Regions from separate parts of the Streptomyces sp. NPDC013455 genome, predicted to be linked through region 1. Evidence: riboswitches for the same ligand, from Rfam matches in the RefSeq annotation. Region 1 holds a riboswitch; each other region holds the start of a gene.
What was found. Region 1 has a riboswitch for cobalamin ahead of ABZ576_RS30180 (cobalamin biosynthesis protein). Riboswitches for the same ligand answer to the same signal wherever they lie in the genome.
Positions count from the first base shown of each region.

Region 2: another riboswitch for cobalamin. It lies ahead of ABZ576_RS13305 (CbtB-domain containing protein); the one in region 1 lies ahead of ABZ576_RS30180 (cobalamin biosynthesis protein).
Region 3: another riboswitch for cobalamin. It lies ahead of ABZ576_RS26260 (HoxN/HupN/NixA family nickel/cobalt transporter); the one in region 1 lies ahead of ABZ576_RS30180 (cobalamin biosynthesis protein).

Region 1 is NZ_JBEYCX010000024.1:106,169-113,576, reverse strand. Features, by position in the region: gene ABZ576_RS30205 (alpha/beta fold hydrolase) at 279-1,406, opposite strand; gene ABZ576_RS30200 (class II aldolase/adducin family protein) at 1,588-2,277, opposite strand; gene ABZ576_RS30195 (lysozyme) at 2,502-3,383, shown strand; gene ABZ576_RS30190 (inorganic phosphate transporter) at 3,527-4,771, shown strand; gene ABZ576_RS30185 (hypothetical protein) at 4,806-5,033, shown strand; cobalamin riboswitch at 5,327-5,468, shown strand; gene ABZ576_RS30180 (cobalamin biosynthesis protein) at 5,569-6,513, shown strand; gene ABZ576_RS30175 (cobyric acid synthase) at 6,510-7,408, shown strand, end outside.
Region 2 is NZ_JBEYCX010000006.1:245,235-252,642, reverse strand. Features, by position in the region: gene ABZ576_RS13325 (AAA family ATPase) at 1-192, opposite strand, end outside; gene ABZ576_RS13320 (4Fe-4S single cluster domain-containing protein) at 189-803, opposite strand; gene ABZ576_RS13315 (DUF2997 domain-containing protein) at 811-1,011, opposite strand; gene ABZ576_RS13310 (enoyl-CoA hydratase/isomerase family protein) at 1,196-2,389, shown strand; cobalamin riboswitch at 2,842-2,982, shown strand; gene ABZ576_RS13305 (CbtB-domain containing protein) at 3,019-3,240, shown strand; gene ABZ576_RS13300 (CbtA family protein) at 3,260-4,006, shown strand; gene ABZ576_RS13295 (histidine phosphatase family protein) at 4,210-4,779, opposite strand; gene metE (5-methyltetrahydropteroyltriglutamate--homocysteine S-methyltransferase) at 4,945-7,263, opposite strand.
Region 3 is NZ_JBEYCX010000018.1:144,946-152,353, reverse strand. Features, by position in the region: gene ABZ576_RS26270 (glycoside hydrolase family 13 protein) at 1-1,392, opposite strand, end outside; gene ABZ576_RS26265 (metalloregulator ArsR/SmtB family transcription factor) at 1,473-1,823, opposite strand; cobalamin riboswitch at 1,902-2,121, shown strand; gene ABZ576_RS26260 (HoxN/HupN/NixA family nickel/cobalt transporter) at 2,147-3,262, shown strand; gene ABZ576_RS26255 (nucleoside hydrolase) at 3,298-4,263, opposite strand; gene thrS (threonine--tRNA ligase) at 4,295-5,521, opposite strand; gene ABZ576_RS26245 (hypothetical protein) at 5,876-6,667, shown strand; gene ABZ576_RS26240 (helix-turn-helix transcriptional regulator) at 6,671-7,408, opposite strand, start outside.

The DNA of each region.
Region 1 (7,408 bases):
GGTGCGGGGCGGCCTGGGCGTCGCTGGTTCACAGCTCTGGGGGCGGCGGCCAGGGGTCGCGGTCGGACGAGTCGGAGCCTGGAGTCGCGCGGGATACGGGACGTCACGGGTGCAGTCTTCCGGTTGACGGTCCGAAAACCCAAACGGAATGTCACGTCGGGCGACGGGACTGGCCAACGCACCCGGTGCGGGTGGGCCCGAGGGATGCGATCGAGCCAGCTGTACGACAGGAAGCGGAACGCTCGGCACCGGGCCGCCCGGCGGCCGGGGGCAGGGCGTCACATCAGCGGGGTCAGGAACCGGCGCAGCCGCTCCTCGTACTCCGCGGGGTCCGCGTTCCACATCGCCGCGTGCGGGGCGTGCGGGACGGTGTGCAGGGCGACGAGATCGGCCCGGCGCCGGGCGAGGGCGCGGGAGAACTCAAAGGGGGCCACCTGGTCGTCCGGCCCGTGGACGACCAGGGTGGGGACGCGCAGCCGGGCGGAGTCGGCGGCAGCGGTGAACCGGTCGGTGTGCAGTCCGGCCCGGCCCTGCGCGGCCCGCACGGCGAGCGGCAGCAGCGGCTGCGGGGTGTGCCGGGCCCTGGCCAGGGCGCGCAGGGTGGCCTCCCAGCTGAGTACCGGGGAGTCCAGGACGAGCCCGGCGATGCGGTCGCGGACGGCGGAGTGCTCGGCGGCGCGCAGGGCCATCGTGGCGCCGGTGGACCAGCCGAGCAGCACGACCCGGCGGGCGCCGTGGCGGACGGCGTAGCGGACGGCCGCCTCGACGTCCCGCCACTCGGTCTCGCCGAGGTGGTTCAGCCCGTCCGGCGGGCGTGGGGCGCCGAGGTCGCCGCGGTAGGCGAGGGCGAGGACCGGCAGCCGGCGGCCGTGCAGGAACCGCATGACGTTCATGGCGTGTTCCCGGGTGGTGCCGAGGCCGTGTACGGCGATCACCCAGGTGTCCCGCTGTCCGGGCACGAACCAGGCGGGCAGGCCGCCGAGTTCGCCGGGCACGTCGACGTCGGCGTGGTCCAGGCCGAGGGCGGCACCGGGGTCGCCGACGTACAGGTTGGGGGTGAGCCGGACCGTGTCGCCGGCGGTGAGGGTCCCGTGCGTGACGCGTTCCAGGCGGCGCACGACGGTGTCGGCGGTGTGCGCGGCCGCGTCCAGGACGGGGCCGACGACCGCGTGGGAGCCGTCTCCGGCGAGGCCGTAGGTGCCGGGGCGCAGGGCGACCAGGTCGCGGGTGAGCGCGATCTGGCCGGCGGCCGTGCCGTGCACGGTGAGGCCGGGCTCGGTGGGCAGGGGGCGGCCGGCGGACGCCTTCAGCGCGGCGTCGCTGGCGAGCCGGCCGGCGACCACGGACGCCGTGCCGGCGGCCAGGACCGCGGTGAGCGCGGTGGCGGTCGCCTTGGCGGTGCGCACGGCTCCAGTGTCCTGGCGGAGGCGGCCCGCGACCAGCGGGAGCACGGTGCGCGGTGGGCGGCGCCGGAGGGCGGACGCCTCCGGGGCACCGGGAAGGGCCCCGCGTGCCCGGGCACCGGCCCGGCGGAGCAGGGCGAGCGGGATCGGTGGGGTGCGCAGGGGCTTGTCGCTCGGCAAGGGGTCACCTCCGTTGGCCGTACCCCTTCAAGCGTTCCCCGGCCTCGGCCAGTTGTGCCTCCGACAACAGGGACGGTGCCAGACCCGGTACCGAGGACGCCGTCAGCCACAGGCGGCACATCCACTCCAGCTGGGCGGTGCGGTCGTAGGCCTGGGCGAGCGTGGCGCCGTAGGTGACCATGCCGTGGTTCTGCAGCAGGCAGCCGGAACGGCCGGCCAGGGCGCGGAGCATGTTCTCGGCCAGCTCGTCGGTGCCGTAGGCCGCGTAGGGGGCGACCCGGACGGGTCCGCCGAGAGCGGCGGCCATGTAGTGGACCAGCGGGAGCTCGGGCACGAGCGTGGAGACCGCCGTCGCGTGTACGGCGTGGGTGTGGACGACGGCGCGGGCGTCGGTGGTGCGGTAGACGGCGAGGTGCATGGGCAGCTCGCTGGTCGGCACCAGCGTGCCGAGCACCTGGCGTCCGGTGAGGTCGACGCCGGTGATGTCGGCGGGGGTGAGCCGGTCGTAGGGGACGCCGGAGGGGGTGACCAGCACGAGGTCGCCGCAGCGGACGGAGACGTTGCCGGAGGTGCCGACCACCAGTCCGTCGGTGACCGTCCGGCGGGCCGTCCCGACCAGTTCCGCCCAGAGCTCCGCCTCGTCGCGGTGCGCGTCCCGTCGTTCGTCGTCCGTGTTCCGCCGCAGTTCAGCCATGCCGCGATCCTGCCAGCCGGAGCGGGGCGAGCGGGCGGTGCGGCCGTTCGGGTCCGGAAACCCTGCGGCCGAACGGGCGGATCTCGCCGGGAAACACCTGCCACCGGTGCGGACCGGGCGGGCAGCGGGTCTTCAATGATCTCTCTTGCCCACTGGACGATCCGGACGACCGCCGCCGCCCGCGCGTGCGGGGGCGTCCGCCGTCCGCACCCCGGGGAGACGCCATGGCACGTGTACGCACCCTCGTCCGCCGCCGCGCCGGTGTCCTCGCGGCGGCCGCAGCGGCGGTCCTCGGCCTCACCGGCCCCGCGACCGCCGGCCCCGCGACCGCCGGCGCCTCGCCCGCGACCGCGTCGGCCGGCCCGGCGGAAGCCGCCGGACCCGCGAGCGCCGTCGGATTCGCCAATGCCGCCGGACCCGCGAGCGCCGTCGGGCCGGGGGAAGCGAGTGGGCCGGCGGTGTCCGTGCGGGCGCTGCCGCGGGGGCATGACGTGTCGTCCCACCAGGAGCGCGTCGACTGGCCGGAGGCCCGGGCCGGGGGCGCGCGGTTCGTCTACGTCAAGGCGACCGAGTCCACCGACTACCGCAACCCCTACTTCTCCGGACAGTACCGCGGCGCCCGCGAGGCCGGACTGATCCGGGGCGCGTACCACTTCGCCAGGCCGGACCGGTCCTCCGGCGCCCGGCAGGCCGCGTACTTCCTGCGGCACGGCGGCGGCTGGCGGGCGGACGGCTGGACGCTGCCGCCGGCGCTCGACATCGAGTACAACCCGTACAGCGAGGAGCACGTGTGCTACGGGCTGGACAAGGAGCGCATGGTCCGCTGGATCCGGTCGTTCGGCGACGAGGTCGAGCGGGAGACCGGCCGCCGGCCGGTGATCTACACCACCACCGAGTGGTGGAGGCAGTGCACCGGCGACGGCCGCGCCTTCTCCTCCCACCCGCTGTGGCTCGCCCGGCACGGTGCCGCCCGGCCCGGGGCGCTGCCCGGCGGCTGGCGTGACTGGACGTTCTGGCAGTACGGCGTCAAGGGCGGGCTGCCGGGTGACCAGAATCTCTTCAACGGGTCCGCGGCGCGGCTGCGGGCCTTCGCGCGGGGCCGGTAGCCAAGGGGCGCCTGGGGCGAGTGGCCGAAGCGGAATCATGAACATGCCCTTCGGACATCCCGACGCCCGCCCCAGTTCATCTTCCGTTCACCCAGGTTGCCTACGTTCGACCAGCCAATGACCTCGAACGATTGCCTGGGTAAATGGAAAGCTTCTCGCTGATCCTCGCGATTGTGGTGGTAACCGCACTCGCGTTCGATTTCACGAACGGTTTCCACGACACCGCGAACGCGATGGCCACCACCATCTCCACAGGCGCCCTGAAGCCGAAGATCGCGGTGACCATGTCCGCCGTCCTCAACCTCGTGGGCGCCTTCCTCTCCGTGGAGGTCGCCAACACGATCTCCAAGGGTCTCGTCGACGAGAGCGGCATCCGTCCCGAGGTCATCTTCGCCGCCCTGGTCGGCGCGATCCTCTGGAACCTGCTGACCTGGCTGGTGGGCCTGCCCTCCAGTTCCTCGCACGCCCTGATGGGCGGCCTGGTCGGCGCCACCATCGCCTCCGCCGGCTTCGGCGCGGTGCACGGCGACGTCCTGGTCACCAAGGTGCTGCTGCCCGCGGTCGCCGCGCCGATCGTGGCGGGTCTCGCGTCGCTGCTGGCCACCCGGTTCTCGTACGGCATCGGCGGAACCGCCGACGGCGAGGCCACCCGCAAGGGCTACCGCGCCGGCCAGATCGCCTCCGCCGGCCTGGTCTCCCTCGCCCACGGCACCAACGACGCGCAGAAGACGATGGGCATCATCACCCTCGCGCTGATCGCGGGCGGCGCCATCGCGCCCGGCTCCAACCCTCCCACCTGGGTGATCCTCTCGGCCGGCCTGGCCATCGCGCTCGGCACCTACATCGGCGGCTGGCGCATCATCCGCACCATGGGCAAGGGCCTGACCGACCTGGAGCCGCGCCAGGGCTTCGCCGCGCAGACCAGCGCCGCGACCGCCATCCTGGCCTCCTCCCACCTCGGCTTCTCCCTCTCCACCACGCACGTCGTCTCCGGCTCCGTGATGGGCGCGGGCCTCGGCCGCAAGGGCGGCGTCGTCCGCTGGTCGACCGCGACCCGCATGTTCATCGCCTGGGGCCTCACGCTCCCGGCCGCCGCGCTGGTCGGCGCGGGCGCCGAGGCCGTCACCGACCTGGGTGACTGGGGCACAGCCGCCGTCGCCGTCTTCCTGGTCGCCGCCAGCGCCGCCATCTGGAAGATCTCCCGCCGCGAGGTCGTCGACCACACCAACGTGATGGCCGACACCGACGAGCCGGCCGGCGTGGTGACCACCGCCATCGCCGCCGTGACCCCGCCGCCCGTCGGCGCGGTCACCGAGGACCTGACGGCCACGATCCCCGCCCCGGCCGCCGAGCCGGCCCCGGCCGCTCCGCCGGCCGCCACGGTCTGACCCCGAGCACACGGTTACTGAAGGAAGCATCCCCATGAAGATCGACTGGGCGGCCCTCGGCTCCGTCTTCGGCGCCAGCCTCGTGTTCAGCGTCGGCCTGGTGACCCTGTTCACGCTCGGCATCGCGGGCCTGAACCGGCGCGAGAAGGCCACCGCACAGGGTGGCTCCGCCGGCCTCGCCGTCACCGGCGCCTACGTCTGCTTCGCGGCCTGCGCGGCGGCGGTGGCGTACGGCATCCACCTCATCGTCGCCAAGGGCTGACCGCCCGGAACACGACGCCGGCCCTGCCGGGCCCGCTGCGGCGGTGGCCCGGCAGGGCCGACGCGTGTCCGGGCGCGGGAGCCGAGAGGGCGTGACGGACACGGAGGGAACCCGCGGTGGCGAGGCGTACGCGCCCGCGGAGCCGGTCTCCGTGCGGGGGGTGCGGGGCGGATCGGTGCAGGCCGCTCCCCCGAGCGGTTCTCGTCGCGCCCCGGTCCCCCGACGCCCCGCGGCGGGCTGCCGGTGTGGGCCTCAGCACAGTCCGGCATCCCAGGTCAGAGGCAAGTTGACGGCCGTTCCGGGTGCGTGGTGGACTGCCCAGGCCATAACGGCGGCAGAAGAGGAAGCCGGTGCGAATCCGGCGCGGTCCCGCCACTGTCACCGGGGAGCCATCCCCGGGAGCCAGGAACTCTCGCCGCCGATTCACGTCGAACCAGGGCGCGGACACCCTGAGTGAGGACACATATCGCCATGCTCGGCTGCCGTTCGAGGACCGATACCAGGCCCGCTCCTGTGCCCACGGCCGGCTGAGCCGATGGGTGCCGACCGCACGTACGCGTACGGCGCCGCCGCCGGCCTCCTCGGTGACCTGCTCCTCGGCGATCCGCGCCGCGGGCACCCGGTCGCCGTGTTCGGCCGTGCGGCCGGGGCCGTGGAAGGCGCGCTGTGGCACGACCACCGCGGCTGGGGCGCCCTGCACACCACCGTGTGCGCCGGCGGCGCCGTCGCCCTCGGGGCGCTGGCCGCACGCGCCGTACGCCCCTCCCGTACCGCCTCCCTCGCACTGACCGCCGCCGCCACCTGGGCCGTCGTCGGCGGTACCTCGCTCGCCCGGGAGGCCCGTGCCATCGGGCGCGCCCTGGAGGCCGGGGACGTCGAGGCGGCCCGGGCCCGGCTGCCCCATCTGTGCGGCCGCGACCCGCAGGCGCTGGACGCCGACGGCATCGCCCGGGCCGTGGTCGAGTCGGTCGCGGAGAACACCTCGGACGCCGTCGTCGGCGCCCTCGTGTGGGGCGCCGTGGCCGGGGTGCCGGGGCTGCTCGGGTTCCGGGCGGTCAACACCCTGGACGCCATGGTGGGTCACCGGTCGCCGCGCCACCTCCGGTTCGGCTGGGCCTCCGCCCGGCTCGACGACGTGGCCGGCTGGCCGGGGGCGCGGCTGACCGCCGTGCTCGCCGTACTGGCCGGACCCGATCCGCGCGGCGCCGTGCGGGCGTGGCGGGCGGACGCGGCGCGGCATCCGAGCCCCAACGCGGGCCCGGTGGAAGCGTCGTTCGCGGGCGCGCTCGGCGTCCGCCTCGGCGGCACCCTCTCCTACGGCGGCCGGGTCGAACACCGCCCGGTGCTCAACGGCGCCTCGGGACGGGCCGTCCGGGCCGGCGACATCGAGCGGGCCGTACGGCTCTCCCGCCGCGTCGGCCTGCTCGCCCTCGGCACCACACTCGCCGCACGCCGACTCCTGAAAGGACGTGGGAAGTGAACGGTGGTCTCCTCGTCGCCGGCACCACCTCGGACGCCGGCAAGAGCGTCGTGACGGCCGGCATCTGCCGCTGGCTGGTCCGCCAGGGCGTGAAGGTCGCGCCGTTCAAGGCGCAGAACATGTCCCTCAATTCGTTCGTGACCCGTGAGGGCGCCGAGATCGGGCGGGCGCAGGCGATGCAGGCCCAGGCCTGCCGCCTGGAGCCGACCGCGCTGATGAACCCGGTGCTGCTCAAGCCCGGGGGCGAGCAGAGCAGCCAGGTGGTGCTGCTCGGCAAGCCGGTCGGGGAGCTGAGCGCCCGCGGTTACCACGGCGGACGCCAGCAGCGGCTGCTCGGCACGGTCCTGGACTGCCTGGCGGAGCTGCGGGGCACGTATGACGCGGTGATCTGTGAGGGGGCGGGGAGTCCCGCCGAGATCAATCTGCGGCGGACCGACATCGTCAACATGGGCATCGCGCGCAACGCGCGGCTGCCCGTGCTGGTGGTGGGGGACATCGACCGCGGGGGCGTCTTCGCCTCCTTCTTCGGGACCGTCGCCCTGCTGTCGCCCGAGGACCAGGAGTTGGTCGCCGGGTTCCTGGTGAACAAGTTCCGGGGCGATGTCGGCCTGCTGGAGCCCGGGCTGGAGATGCTCCGGGAGCTGACCGGGCGGCGGACGTACGGCGTGCTGCCGTTCCGGCACGGGCTCGGCATCGACGAGGAGGACGGGATGGGGGTGTCGCTGCGGGCGCCCGTCCGGGAGTCCGCCGTCGCTCCCCCGGTCGGCGAGGACGTGCTGCGGGTCGCCGTGTGCGCGATACCGCTGATGTCCAACTTCACCGATGTGGACGCGCTGGCCGCCGAACCGGGCGTCGTGGTGCGGTTCGTGGACCGGCCGGAGGAACTGACCGACGC
Region 2 (7,408 bases), on a different contig from region 1:
CTGCGGCATGCCGCGGCCGACCGCCGACCGGAAGCCGTCGGCGATGTCCCAGCTGACGAGGTCGGCGGAAGCGTCCCGCGCCGCACGCACCGTGTCCAGCACCGTGAGCGCCCGCTGTTCCTCGATGGTGACCAGCACCAGCAGCGGCACCCTCGCCCGCAGGTACAGGCCGATGTCGTTCTCGATGGTCACCGCGGACCGCCCTCCCACTCGTGCATGCCCGTCAGGGTGATCGAGCCGTCCGTACCGATCACCAGCTCCGCCTCGGGCACCTCGGCGAGGTCCGCGGCGGTGTACCGGCCCGTCAGCGCCCAGTACTCCTTGTTGGACGACCCGCGCAGTCCGGCGCCCAGCCGCAGCCGCGCGTTGTACCGCCCGGCGACGACCAGATCCGTGTCGGCGACCGCCGCCGCACGGCGGGCGTCGCCCTCCACCTCGGCGCGGGTGAACCCGGTCAGCACGATGATGCCGAGATCGCTGCGGCGCCGGACCGCCCCGCAGAACGCCGCGACGGCCTCCGTCTGCTCCAGCGGCTCGCCACCGGTCAGGGTCACGCCCTCGATGCCGTCGGTGCCGAGCACTTCCTCGACCAGGTCCGCGACCGGCCGCCCGCCGGGGTCCCGGGCGGGGTCCCCGGGGCGGACGGGATGCGTGCCCGGATTGAAGCAGCCGTCGCACGCCAGAGTGCACCCCTGGCTCCACACCACGAACCGCGCACCCGGACCGTTCGCCGTGCTCCGGGCCAGCGTCGAATGAATCCGCCACCGGGGCCCGGCGACGGAGTGCCCCCGTACTGTCACCATCGCCGGTCTACTGCCAGAGCTGGTCGTGGTGTTCCTCGGCGGTCTCCACGTAGGCCTCGGCCGTCAGTTCCTGCGACTCCACGTCGCCGCCGAGCCGGGAGACGAGCTCCTCGGTCTCGGCGAGGCAGCTCATGCCCTCCATGCCCTGCACGTGCAACTCGACCCGGCCGTCCGGTCTGACCGTCACCTCAAGGATCTCGTCGGCCAACTCGTCCCCCCAAGCCAGGCCCCAACCACGAATGCCCGCAATATATCTCCGCGCGGCGAGGCACGTCACCAGGTGGCGACAATCGACAAGATCGTCCGCGACCCCGCGGACAGGACCGGACCAGGGAAGGAACCGACGAGATCATGTGCGTCATCGAGACCCGCGGCCTGACGGAGGCGTCCGGATGACCGGCACCGAAGCGCCCGTGCTGCTGCGCACCGAGGGGCGGGCCGGCTATCTCACCCTCAACCGGCCGGGGGCGCTCAACGCCCTGAACCACGCCATGGTCCGCGCCGTCGACGCGGCCCTGACCGTATGGGAGAGCGATCCGGCCGTGGAGACCGTCGTCATCACCGGCGCGGGGGAGCGCGGCCTGTGCGCCGGCGGCGACATCCGCGTCATCCACGATGACGCCCGCGACGGCGACGGCACCGCCTCGGCCGCCTTCTGGCGCGACGAGTACCGGCTCAACGCCCGTATCGCCCGCTACCCGAAGCCCTACGTCGCCGTCATGGACGGCATCGTGATGGGCGGCGGTGTCGGCGTCTCGGCGCACGGCAGCGTGCGGATCGTCACCGACCGGTCCCGGATCGCCATGCCCGAGACCGGCATCGGCTTCGTCCCCGACGTCGGCGGCACCCGTCTGCTCGCCCTGGCCCCGGGCGAACTCGGCACCCACCTCGCGCTGACCGGCGCCCACATCGGCGCCGGCGACGCCCTGCTCTGCGGGCTCGCCGACCACTACGTACCCGCCGCGGCCCTCCCCGCCCTCGTGGCCGAACTCGCCGCCTCGCCCCTGCCGGACGTCCTCGCGCGCCATGTGCAGCCGCCGCCGCGAGGGGAGCTGGCCGAGCGGCGGGAGTGGATCGACGCGTGCTACGCGGCCGGGACGGTCGAGGAGATCGTGCGGCGGCTGCGGGACCACGGCGGCCCGGACGCGAAGGAGACGGCCGAGACCCTGCTCGGCAGGTCGCCCACCGCGCTCAAGGCCACCCTCGCCGCCCTGCGCCGCGCCCGGAGCCTCGGCTCGCTGGAGCAGGTCCTCGACCAGGAGTACCGCGTCTCCTGCGCCTTCCTGCGCACGCCCGACCTGGTGGAGGGCATCCGCGCCCAGGTCATCGACAAGGACCGCGCACCGCGCTGGTCGCCCGCGACCCTGGCCGAGGTCACCGACGCCGACGTGGACCGCTTCTTCGCCCCGCTCGGCGACCGGGAACTGGGACTGGCCGCCACCGCCACCGCCACCGCCACCGCCGACGGTGCCGGCACGGCCGGCACCTCGGACACCGCCGGCACGGCCGGTACCCCGGACACCGCCGGCACGGCCGGCACCCCGGACACCGCCGGCACGGCCGGCACCCCGGACACCGCCGGGTAGCCGACGGGCGGCAGCCCGCCGCGCTGACGGCCGGCGGGGAGTGGTGGGGCGGGCCGCCGGGGCGGTGCCGGGGGACAGCCGGCCGCGCCGGACGGCGACCCGCCTCCTCCGGTGCCCGTGCCGAACGCCGCCGTGCCGAACGCCGCCTCCGCTGTGCGGCGTTCGGCGTCGAGCGACCCGCATCCCGAGGCGCCCGCATCCCGAGGCGCCCGCACCCCGAGGTGCCCGCATCCCGAGGTGCCCGCATTCCGAGGTGTGCGCCTCCGCTCGGGTGTCCGCCCCCCTCGGCGCCTGCCGCGCGCGGTGTTCGCGGCGGGCGGGCGGAGCGGCTCGGGCCCGTTGTCGCCGCGGTGGACGACCGGTCGGATCTAGCCACCGCCGACCCACCAGCCCATACCGTCCCGCCCGGTGGGAGAGGTAGATCACCCCTGGTGTACGCGGTCTTGGCCGGGCCCGCGCCACGCGGTACGGTCTGTCCGATATCGACGACGGCGAGACGGAAGCCGGTGGGAATCCGGCACGGTCGCGCCACTGTATGCGGGCCCTTCAAGGAGCTCGTGAGTCAGACCCGTGGCCGTCGTCCTGTGCACCACCGAGATGGGACGCGAACTCCCAGAGGAGGTCCTGCCATGGCGCAGACCGTCGCCCGGCCGACAGCCACCACCCCCGTCGTTCCCGCCAAGCTGCCGCTCAAGGCGATAGCCCCCTGGGCGGTCTTCTTCGGCATCCTGATGCTCGTCCTGCTGTACTTCGTCGGCGCCGAGCAGGGCGCCACCTCCGTGTTCAACGGCACGGACGTCCATGAATGGGTGCACGACGCACGTCACCTGCTCGGCTTCCCCTGCCACTGACGCGAGGGGACGCGCGCCCATGAACTCCGCAACCGTACGGAACCTCCTCGTACGGGGCATGCTCGCCGGCCTCGCGGCCGGCGTGCTCGCCCTGATCGCGGCCTACGTCCTCGGTGAGCCGCACATCGACAAGGCGATCGGCTTCGAGGAAGCCCACTCCCACGAACACGGGGTGGAAGTCGTCTCCCGCTCCGTCCAGTCCACCGCCGGCCTCGCCACCGGCGTCCTCCTCTACGGGGTCGCCTTCGGCGGCATCGCCGCGCTCGCCTTCTGCTTCGCCCTCGGCCGGGTGGGCCGGTTCGGCCCGCGGGCCACGGCCCTGCTGCTGTCGGGCTGCGCGCTGCTCACCGTGTACGTCGTACCGTTCCTGAAGTACCCGGCCAATCCGCCGTCGGTCGGCGACCCCGACACCATCGGCAAGCGGACCACCCTGTACTTCCTGATGATGGTGCTCAGCGTCCTCCTCGCGGTCGCTGCCACCATCCTGGGCAAGCGGCTCGCGCCCGGCCTGGGCACCTGGTGGGCGACGGTCGTCGCGGTGGCCGCGTTCGCCGTCGTGATCGGCCTGGCCTTCCAGTTCCTGCCCGTCGTCAACGAGGTGCCGAGCCACTTCCCGGCCACCCTGCTGTGGCGGTTCCGCCTGTCGGCGCTGGCCATCCAGACCGTGCTGTGGGGCGGATTCGGCCTCGCCTTCGGCGAGTTGGCCGAGCGGCTGCTGAACCCGGGGCCGGTGGCCGCCGGTCGGGCGGTTCCCGCCGCGCACTGACTCCTCCGCGCCACCAGAGGGCCCCTCGGAACCATCCTGGGGGCCTTCGGCGTTCTCCGGACACCGTCGCGCACCGGATCACGGCCCGGCCGGAGCACCGGCCGGTCCGGCGCGGACCGCGCTGCCCCGACCGGCGCCGCCCTGTCTGGCGTTGCCCCGGCCGGCCTGCGGGCGAGCGCCCCGGCCGGTCTGCGGCCCGGTCCTCAACCGGTCGGCGGACGGCCCAGGCGCAGGTTCCAGCGTCCGGCCCGGCCGCTGAGTTCGGTGAGGGTCAGCGGCTGTACGTCGAGGCGCCAGAAGACCGCGGCGGGCAGGCCCAGCGCGGCGACGACCGCCGCCCGCACCACGTCCGGCTCGACCACGGCGAGCGTACGGCCCTCCAGCTCCCGGGCCTTCGCCAGCCGGCCCGCGACCCTCTCGCACAGCTCCCGCACGGACTCGCCGCCATGGGGTGCGCAGTCGGGGTCGGTGAGCCAGCGGCCCACCGCCTCCGGCTCGGCGGCCCCCACCTCGTCCAGGGCGCGGCCGCGCCAACGGCCCACGTCCAGCCCCGCCAGCTCCGCCGCCGGCACGCCGTGGAGGCCCAGCGCCGCCGCCGTCTGCCGGCAGCGCACGCTGGGCGAGAGGAGTACCCGGGCCGCGGCGGGCAGCGTCCCGGCCGCCGACCTGGCCTCGGCCAGACCGCCGTCGTCCAGGGAGCCGCCGTCGTCGAAGCGCGCCTGCCGCAGAGACGTGCTCATGGCGGCGGAGACGAGGACAACTCGGCTGGTCACGCGGTCACTCCTGCTGCTGTCGTCATGGGCGTGCGCACCGGCGCTCGGTGCGCACGCCGTGGATGGTACGTCCGCCGCCCGCCCGCGCACACCGCACCGGTCCGGCCCCCGCCTCGCGGGCGGGGGCCGGACCGGCGGGCGGTGCCGGCGGCGGCCGGGTGGCCGTCAGGAACCGGCGAGTTCCTCGCGGACCACACGGGCCGCGGCCACCAGGTTCTCCAGCGAGGCGCGGGTCTCGGGCCAGCCGCGGGTCTTCAGGCCGCAGTCGGGGTTGACCCACAGCCGCTCGGCGGGGATCGCCCGGAGCCCGGCGCGCAGCAGCCCGGCCGTCTCTTCGACGCTCGGCACGCGCGGCGAGTGGATGTCGTAGACACCCGGGCCGGCCTCACGCGGGTAGCCGTGCGCGGCCAGCTCGCGCGCGACCTGCATGTGCGAGCGGGCGGCCTCCAGGCTGATCACGTCGGCGTCGAGGGCGTCGATGGCCCGGACGATGTCGCCGAACTCCGCGTAGCACATGTGGGTGTGGATCTGGGTGTCCGGGCGTACCCCGCCGGTGGTGAGGCGGAACGCCTCCGTGGCCCACTCCAGGTAGCCGGGCCGGTCGGCGGCACGCAGCGGCAGCGTCTCGCGCAGCGCGGGCTCGTCCACCTGGATCACCGACGTGCCGGCCGCCTCCAGGTCCGCCACCTCGTCGCGCAGTGCGAGTGCGACCTGCCGGGCGGTGTCGGCGAGGGGCTGGTCGTCACGGACGAAGGACCAGGCGAGCATGGTGACCGGGCCGGTGAGCATGCCCTTGACCGGCCGGTCCGTGAGGGACTGGGCGTACGTCGTCCAGCGCACCGTCATCGGCTCGGGGCGGGAGATGTCACCGGCGAGGATCGGGGGACGGACGTAACGGGTGCCGTAGGACTGGACCCAGCCGTGCTGGGTGGCGAGGCAGCCGGTCAGCTGTTCGGCGAAGTACTGGACCATGTCGTTGCGTTCGGCCTCCCCGTGGACCAGGACGTCCAGCCCGGCCTTCTCCTGGAACCCGATCACCTCCCGGATCTCGGCCCGGACGCGCTCCTCGTAGCCGGCCCTGTCGATCCGGCCTGCGCGCAGAGCGGCGCGGGCGGTGCGCAGTTCGCCCGTCTGCGGGAAGGAGCCGATGGTGGTGGTCGGCAGCAGCGGCAGGCCGAGCAGTGTGCGCTGGGCGGCGGTGCGCTCGGGGTACGGCTGACGGCGGCGGGCGTCGTCCCCGGTGACGGCCGCGGCCCGGGCCCGGACGGCCGGATCGCGGGTGATCGGCGAGCCGGCTCGGGAGGCCAGGTCGGCGCGGTTGGCGGCCAGTTCGGCGGCGATGGTGTCGGTCCCGCGGGCGAGCCCCTTGGCGAGCGTGACGATCTCACGGGTCTTCTGCCTGGCGAAGGCGAGCCAGCGCAGGATCTGCGGTTCGATGTCGTGTTCGGCGGCGGTGTCGAGCGGCACGTGGAGCAGGGAGCAGGAGGCGGCCACGTCCACCCGGTCCGCCAGGCCCAGCAGGGTGCCGAGCGTGGCCAGGGACTTCTCCAGGTCGTCGACCCAGACATTGCGGCCGTTGACGACACCGGCGACCAGACGCTTGCCGGGCAGGCCGCCCACGGCGGCGAGGTCGTCCAGGTTGGCGGCGGCCGGCCCCGTGAAGTCCAGGGCCAGGCCCTCCACCGGTGCCTTGGCCAGCACCGGCAGAGCCTCGCCGAGCCGGTCGAAGTAGGAGGCGACCAGCAGCTTCGGCCGGTCGGTGAGGGCGCCGAGCGCGCGGTGGGCGCGGGCGGCGGCGTTCAGTTCGGCCGGGGTGCGGTCCTGGACCAGGGACGGCTCGTCCAGCTGCACCCAGTCGGCGCCGGCCGCGCGCAGGTCCGCGAGGATCTCGGCGTACACGGGCAGCAGCCGGTCGAGCAGGGTGAGCGGGTCGAAGCCGGCGGCCACGCCCGGCGCGGGCTTGGCGAGCAGCAGGTAGGTGACGGGCCCGAGGAGCACGGGCCGCGGGGTCAGGCCCAGGGCGAGGGCCTCCTTCAGCTCCGCGACCTGCTTGCCCGGGTCGGCGGCGAACACCGTGCCCGGGCCGAGCTCGGGCACCAGGTAGTGGTAGTTGGTGTCGAACCACTTCGTCATCTCCAGCGGAGCCGCGTCCTGCGTGCCGCGCGCCATGGCGAAGTAGCCGTCCAGGGCGTCCGCTTCGACGGCCGCCCGGTGGCGGGCCGGGATCGCGCCCACCATGACCGTGGTGTCCAGGACGTGGTCGTAGTACGAGAAGTCGCCGGTCGGGACCTCGTGGATGCCGGCCCCGGCGAGCTCCAGCCAGTTGGAGCGGCGCAGTTCGGCGCCGGTGGCGTGCAGCTCGTGGGCGCCGACGCGGCCCTTCCAGTAGCCCTCGACCGCCTTCTTCAGTTCCCGGTGCCGGCCCTGGCGGGGGTAGCCGTACACGGTGGCCCGTGCTGCCGCGGCTGCGGACGTGGTGGTCACGGAGATCTCCTTCGCGAGATGAATCCCTGAGATCCCGGGGACGGGACGCGGACGCGAAGGGGTGAGGAACCGGACGGCAGCGGCCCGTGGCCGTCCGTCCGGTGTGCACGCCGACCGCCCGCGAGGTCACCGGGATGTCCGCGCA
Region 3 (7,408 bases), on a different contig from region 1:
CTCGACGGCGTAGGCCGCGAAGGACGCCGGCTGCGGCAGCCAGCCCGCCCCGGGGCCGAAGCCGTACGACGGTCCGGTCGTCGTCCAGGGCAGCGGCACCCGGCAGCCGTCGCGGCCCTTGCGGACGTGGCCGGTCTGCTCCCAGATCGGGTCCTGGAGCACCTGGGTGGGCAGGTCGGCGACCTCGGGCAGGCCCAGTTCCTCGCCCTGGTAGAGGTAGGCCGAGCCGGGCAGCGCCAGCATCAGCAGGGTCGCCGCCCGGGCCCGGCGCAGGCCGGCCGCCGTGTCGACGGCCGGCGCCGTGCCGCCCGCCAGCAGCCAGGCGTCCGGGTCGGTGCCGGGCGGCAGCACGAGACGGGAGGCGTGCCGTACGACGTCGTGGTTGGACAGCACCCAGGTCGCGGAGGCTCCGACGGTCCGCGCCGTGGCCAGCGAGCCGGTGATGACCTCGCGCAGCTCCTCCGCGTCCCAGCGGGCCTCCAGGTACTCGAAGTTGAAGGCCTGTCCCAGTTCGTCGGGGCGGGCGTACAGGGCGCGGCGGGCGTCGGGGACCCATGCCTCGGCCACGGCGGTGCGCGGCGGGTGGTAGGCGTCGAAGATCTTGCGCCAGTCCCGGTAGATCTCGTGGACCTCGTCCCGGTCCCAGTACGGGTGGCTGCCCGGCTCCACGTGCAGCAGGGCCTCCTCGCCGGTCGCGCCGATGTCGCCGACGTCCCGCAGCGGCTCGGCGAGGTCCTTGGCCAGGCCGTGGGCGACGTCGACGCGGAAGCCGTCCACGCCCCGGTCGGACCAGAAGCGCAGGGTGGCGCGGAAGTCCGCGCGGACCTCCTCGTTCTCCCAGTTGAGGTCGGGCTGCTCGGGGGCGAAGAGGTGGAGGTACCACTCCCCGTCGGGGACCCGCCGCCAGGCGCTGCCGCCGAACACGGACTGCCAGTCGGTGGGCGGGAGTTCGCCGTGCGCACCGCGCCCGGTCCGGAAGACGTACCGGTCCCGCGCGGCGGAGCCGGGCCCGGCGCGCAGCGCCTCCTGGAACCAGGGGTGCAGGTGCGAGGTGTGGTTGGGGACGAGGTCCACGACGACCTTCAGACCCAGCCGGTGGGCCTCGGCGACCAGGGCGTCGAAGTCGTCCAGGGTGCCGAGGCGCTCGTCGACACCGCGGTGGTCGGCGACGTCGTAACCGCCGTCGGCGAGCTCGGACGGGTAGAAGGGGCTCAGCCACAAGGCGTCGACGCCGAGCGTGGCGAGGTGGTTCAGCCGTTCGGTGATGCCTTTGAGGTCGCCGAGGCCGTCGCCGTCGGCATCGGCGAAGCTGCGCGGATAGACCTGGTAGATGACGGCCTGCCGCCACCAGTCGGGGTTCCTGGACGAGAGGTCCGGCGAGAGGTCTGCCATACGGGCTCCCAGGGGACGGACGACGGTACGGACTCTGTATCTGTCCACATTGCCCGGAAAAGCAACCTTCCAGCGGGCGGTCAGGGGCCGCAGTGCTCCAACAGGCCCTGTACCTGCGTGTCGACCACCCGGTAGCGCACCACCCGCCCCTGCTTCTCGCCCGCCACCACGCCGGCCGCCCGCAGCAGCCGCAGCGCCTGGGAGACGGCGGGATCGTTCATCCCCGTGGCGATCGCCAGGTCGGAGACGGCCAGCGGGCCGGTGCGGTGCAGGGCGAGCAGCAGTGCGAGCCGATTGGGGTCGGCGAGCAGGGAGAACCGGTCGGCCCAGGCGCGCAGCCGGGCCACGTCGCCGATGGCGGCGATCGCCTCGCACACCCGGTGACCGTCGATGGTCCGCCGGTCGGCTCGGTCGGCAGGCACGAGATGCATGCCGCCATCCTCCCAAACCCATATGTGATCTTGAATACCTGCACGGCTGAGCAGCTGTGCAGGGAGGGCCCGCGCCCCCTACTGTGGGCGGGCCGTGGTGCTCGGGAAGTCGATGCGAAGTCGACGCGGCCCTCGCCACTGTGATCGGGGAGTTCCCGTTCCGTCCGGCACCGCCGGGCCACTGGTCGTACGACTGGGAAGGCAGGAACGGCGGACGCACGACCCTCCCGCGCGCTCGGCTTCGCTCGCGCGGGGGCACCCGTAAGCCAGGAGACCGGCCACGGCAGCTCATGAAAGATCCACGAGGTGCTGGAGCTGACCGCATGAACCCGCCCGGGACATCCCTGCCCGAGTCCAGGCCCGCGTCCTTCCGCTGGCGACGCGAGGACACCGTCAAGACGGCCGGGCTGATGGCGGTGATCCTCGCCCTGCACGTCGTCGCCTTCGGCATCCTCTTCCTGCTCGTCGCGCCCGAGCGCTACGAGGTCGGCGACGAGGTCTTCGGCGTCGGGCTCGGCATCACCGCCTACACCCTCGGCATGCGGCACGCCTTCGACGCCGACCACATCGCCGCGATCGACAACACCACCCGCAAGCTGATGGCCGACGGCAAGCGGCCGGTGTCGGTGGGGTTCTGGTTCGCGCTCGGCCACTCCAGCGTGGTGGTGCTGCTGGCCCTGCTGATCGCGGGCGGCACCTCGCTCGCCGGGAAGGTGATGAACGAGGGCTCCGCCACCCACCAGGTGCTCGGCTTCCTCGGTACGACGATCTCCGGCACGTTCCTCTACCTCATCGCCGCCCTGAACCTGGTCGCCCTGGTGGGCATCCTGAAGGTGTTCCGGGCGATGCGTGCGGGCTCGTACGACGAGCGGGAGCTGGAACAGCACCTGGACTCGCGCGGCTTCATGAACCGCGTCCTCGGCCGGCTGACGAGGTCCGTGTCCCGGCCCGGCCAGATGTACCCGCTGGGCTTCCTCTTCGGCCTCGGCTTCGACACGGCCACCGAGGTCACGCTGATGGTGATGGCGGGCTCGGGCGCGGCGGCCGGCCTGCCCTGGTACGCGATCCTCTGCCTGCCCCTGCTCTTCGCCGCCGGGATGAGCCTGTTCGACACGCTCGACGGCACGTTCATGAACTTCGCCTACCAGTGGGCGTTCTCCAACCCGGTCCGCAAGGTCTTCTACAACCTGGCCATCACCGGCCTGTCCATCGCGGTCGCCTTCTTCATCGGCACGATCGAACTGGTCGGCGTGGTCCACGAGAAGTTCCACCTCGACGACCCGGTCACCGGCTGGGTGGCCGGCCTCAACCTGGACAGCGTCGGCTACCTCATCGTCGGCCTGTTCGTGGCGGTGTGGGCGGCGGCGCTGGCGTACTGGCGGCTGGCCCGGGTGGAGGAGCGCTGGACCGCCCGGACGCCGGCCGCCTCCGCCGAGTAGCCGGGGCGAGGCACCCCTGGGGGGTGTCCCACCCCCTAGCGTCGGACCGTCTCCAGGTACAGCTTCACGTACCGGTCGACGTCCACTTCCAACGCCACGTCGACCAGCGCCCGTTCGCGGCCGCCCTCGTGGATCTCGGACTCGCCGAGGCGGGGGCGGCGGTCGACGACGGTCTGGCCGCGGGACGGACCGGGGGCGAGGGAGACCTCGACCGGGAGGAGGCTGGTCGTGATGCCCGCCGGGTCGGCGACCGCGCACACCGCGCCGGCGTCGCCGAGGCCGCCCGCCTCCTCGGCCTCCGGCGGCTCGCCCTGGTGGGCCGGCCGGTGGGCGAGGAGCTCGCCGGCCAGGCGGGTGCCGGGCTCGCCGCTGGTCCGCAGCCGGTGCACCTCGTCGCTGCCCACGACGACCTGACGGAAGACGTCCAAGCCGTACATCGTGATCGGCACCCCGGCCGTGAGCAGGATCGCCGCGGCCTCGGGGTCGTGCCAGACGTTGAACTCCGCGACCGGCGTGGCGTTGCCGACCTCCACCGCGCCGCCCATGAACACGATCCGCTCGATGTTGCGGGTGACCTCCGGGTGGGTGCGCAGCAGCAGCGCGATGTTGGTCAGCGGGGCGGTCGGGACGAGGGTGACCGGCCGCGGGGAGGCGAGGATCTCGCGGTGCAGGAGGGTGACGGCGTCGACGTCCGCCGGGGCGCGGGTGGGTGCGGGCAGGCCCAGGTCCCCCATGCCGTCGGTGCCGTGCACGTGCCGGGCCGAGCGGGCCGGTTCGAGCAGCGGGCGCTCGGCGCCCCGGCCCACCGGGACGTCGGGGGCGCCCGCCTGCTCCAGCACGGTAAGCGTGTTGCGGACCACCCCGTCGACGTCGGTGTTCCCGGCCACGCAGGTCACCGCCCGCAGGTCCAGTCCCGGGTGGCGTACGGCGAACAGCAGGGCCAGGGCGTCGTCGACCCCGGTGTCGCAGTCGATGATCACGGGGATGGGCTGACCGGTCACGGCGGACTCCTTCCGTCGTGCCGACCTTAGATCAGGCCCACAGCGCGGTGCCGCGTGCCGCCACCCGTTCGGCGATGCGCGCGAGGAGGTCGCCCCCGGGCAGCGCACCGGGCCGGCGGCCGTCGCGCAGCCGCAGGGCGGCCAGCCCGGCGCCGGCCTCCCGCGCACCGATCACCGCCTGGTACGGCACCAGGCGCGCCGCGCGGACCCTGGCCCCCAGGGTGCCCTCCTCGGGCCCGGCGAGTTCGGCGCGCAGGCCGAGCGCGGCCGCCTCCCGGACCAGCGCCGCCGCCTGCTCCCGCTGGTCCTCGGCGACGGGCAGCACGGCCAGCTGGACCGGGGCCAGCCAGGCCGGGAGCGCGCCGCCGTGCGCCTCCAGCAGGTGGGCGACGGCCCGCTCGACGCTGCCGATGATGCTGCGGTGCACCATCACCGGCCGGTGCCTGGCGCCGTCGGCGCCGATGTAGTGCAGGTCGAAGCGGGCGGGCTGGTGGAAGTCGATCTGCACGGTGGACAGGGTGGCCTCGCGGCCCGCCGGGTCCGCGATCTGCACGTCGATCTTGGGGCCGTAGAACGCGGCCTCGCCCTCGGCCTCCTCGTACGCCACCCCGGCCTCGGCGAGCACCTCCCGCAGCAGATCGGTCGCCCGGCGCCACAGCCGCGGGTCGTCGACGTACTTGCCGCCCGCGCCGGGCAGCGAGAGGCGGTGGCGTACGGCCTCGATGCCGAGGTCGGCGTAGGCACGGGCGATCAGCTCCAGGGCGTCGCGGGCCTCCGCCACCGCCTGGTCGAGGGTGCAGAAGATGTGCGCGTCGTTGAGGTGGATGGCGCGGACCCGGGTCAGGCCGCCGAGCACACCGGACAGCTCGGCGCGGTGCATGGCGCCCAGCTCGGCGATGCGCAGCGGCAGTTCGCGGTGGCTGCGGGGCCGGGAGCGGTAGATCAGGGCGTGGTGGGGGCAGAGGCTGGGGCGCAGCACGACCTCGTCCGCGCCGAGCTTCATCGGCGGGTACATGTCGTCGCGGTAGTGGTCCCAGTGCCCGGAGATCTCGTACAGCTCCCGTTTGCCGAGCGCGGGCGAGTACACGTGCCGGTAGCCGGCCCGGCGTTCGGCGTCCCGGACGTACTCCTCCAGGGTGTGCCGGACGACCGCGCCGTCGGGCAGCCAGTAGGGCAGGCCCGCGCCCATCAGCGGGTCGGTGTCGAAGAAGCCGAGTGCACGGCCGAGGCGGCGGTGGTCGGGCAGCTGCTGGTTCATCCGGGACTCCTCGGTGCGGGAGGCGGACGCCCCGGGTGCACGACGAAGCCCCGGGGCGTGCGCCCCGGGGCTTTCGTGCTGGTCAGGTGTCAGCGCGCCGGGACGGTCTCCGGCGTCGTCGTGTTCGACGGGTCCTGCGGGGCGCGCTGCATGGACGGGACGGTACCGCCCCCGCGCGTCGGGCACCACGGATTTTCCGCCCACCGCCCCACCCCGCACACCTCCCCGCCCGGCGCCCCTCCCCGTCCCGCGCGCCCCTCACCCGTACGGACCGGAGCGCTGGTGGGCGGGTCGGGCCGGTGGTGCCGTGAGATCAGGCACCCCGTCGGCCGCACGCAGCCCCAGGAGGCACCGATGACCCCCGCGATACGCCCGCACCTGCCCCGTGGCGTCCTGCTCTCCCTCCTCGCCGCCGGTCTCCTCGCCGCCGGCGGCTGCGCGGCCCTCGGTCTGCGGCAGCCGGCCAGCGCGCCGCACCCGCTGCCCACGATCGACCGGCCGGCCACGACGGCCAAGGCGTCCGCGCGGCCCGAGGGCGCCACCCTCAGCGACGAGCAGGTGCAGGCAGCGCTCATCAACGAGACCGACCTCGGCGAGCCCTGGACGCCCACGACCGGCGCGGCCACCTGGCGGGACGGGCTGCTGAAGGCGAGCACCACGGCCGGGGAGTGCCAGCGGCTGCTGGACGCCCTGTACGACGACGAACTCCTCGGTGCCCCGGCCCGCGTCGCGGTCGGCCTGGACCACACCGACGACGACGCCCAGCTCCGCTACCAGATCGGCGCCCGCCGCCCGGCGGAGGTCGACGCCATGCTGTCCTGGCTGGGCACGCTGCCGACGCGGTGCGCGCGGTTCACGGCCACCACGGAACTCGGGCTGGTGGAGGACGTCCAGGTCGTCGACGCCCCGCTGCCGGAGGTCGGGGACGTGCGCCAGGGCCTGCGCGTCACCCTCGCGAGCACGGCACCGGACGGGCAGGAGTTCCTGCTCAGCCTGGACGTGGCCGCCGTCCGGGTCGGCCAGGACTCCTTCGCGCTCACCAACGGCGGTCTCGGCGACGTGCCGAACGACGCGACCCAGGCCGCCGTCCAGATCGGCGCGCTGCGCCTGGCGGACGTCCGCAAGCAGGGCCGGGCCCAGGTCTGAGCGTCACAGCGGCGGCTGCGCCGGGGCCGGGCCCAGGGTGGTGGTGCCCGGGGCGGTGCGGTGCCCCAGGCCGGTGCGGTAGGCGTCCAGGGCGGCCTCCGTGCGGCCGGTGCGGCGCAGCAGGTCGCCGAGGAGGCGGCACAGGTCGGCGAGGTCGCCGGCGGCGCCCGCGCGCTCCAGGATGCTGAGGGCGCGGACGTAGTGCTCCTCCGCCGCCTCGGTGTCCCCGGCGTCCTCGGCGATGATGCCGAGCAGGCGGTGCGCGGCCGCGGCGTGGACGGCGCCGCGCTCGGAGGAGAAGTCCCCGAGGACGCCCTCCAGCAGCCCGGCGGCCTCCTGCGACTTGCCCCGGCGGTGCAGGACGTCGGCCAGTTCGACGGCCGCCTGGCTGCGGTACAGGGCGGCGCGGCTCTCCGACAGCATGGCGTACGCCTGCCGCAGCTCGGCCTCGGCGCGGTCGAGTTCGCCGTTCTGGGCGCGGACGTAGCCGCGCATCCAGTGGCAGTTGGCCAGCTCGGTCCGCAGCCGCAGCTGGCGGTAGAGCTCGGCCGCCTTGGCCAGGGAGGCGTCCGCCTCGGCGACCCGGCCCTCGGCGAGCAGGGTGCGCGCCACCGAGCGGTGCATCCGGGCGATCAGCGCCGGGTCGCCGGACCGCGGCGCGAGCGCGAGGGCGAACTCGGCGGCCTGCGCGGCACGGGCGTGGGCGCCCATGTCCATGTACGGGCCGATGACGCTGGCGTA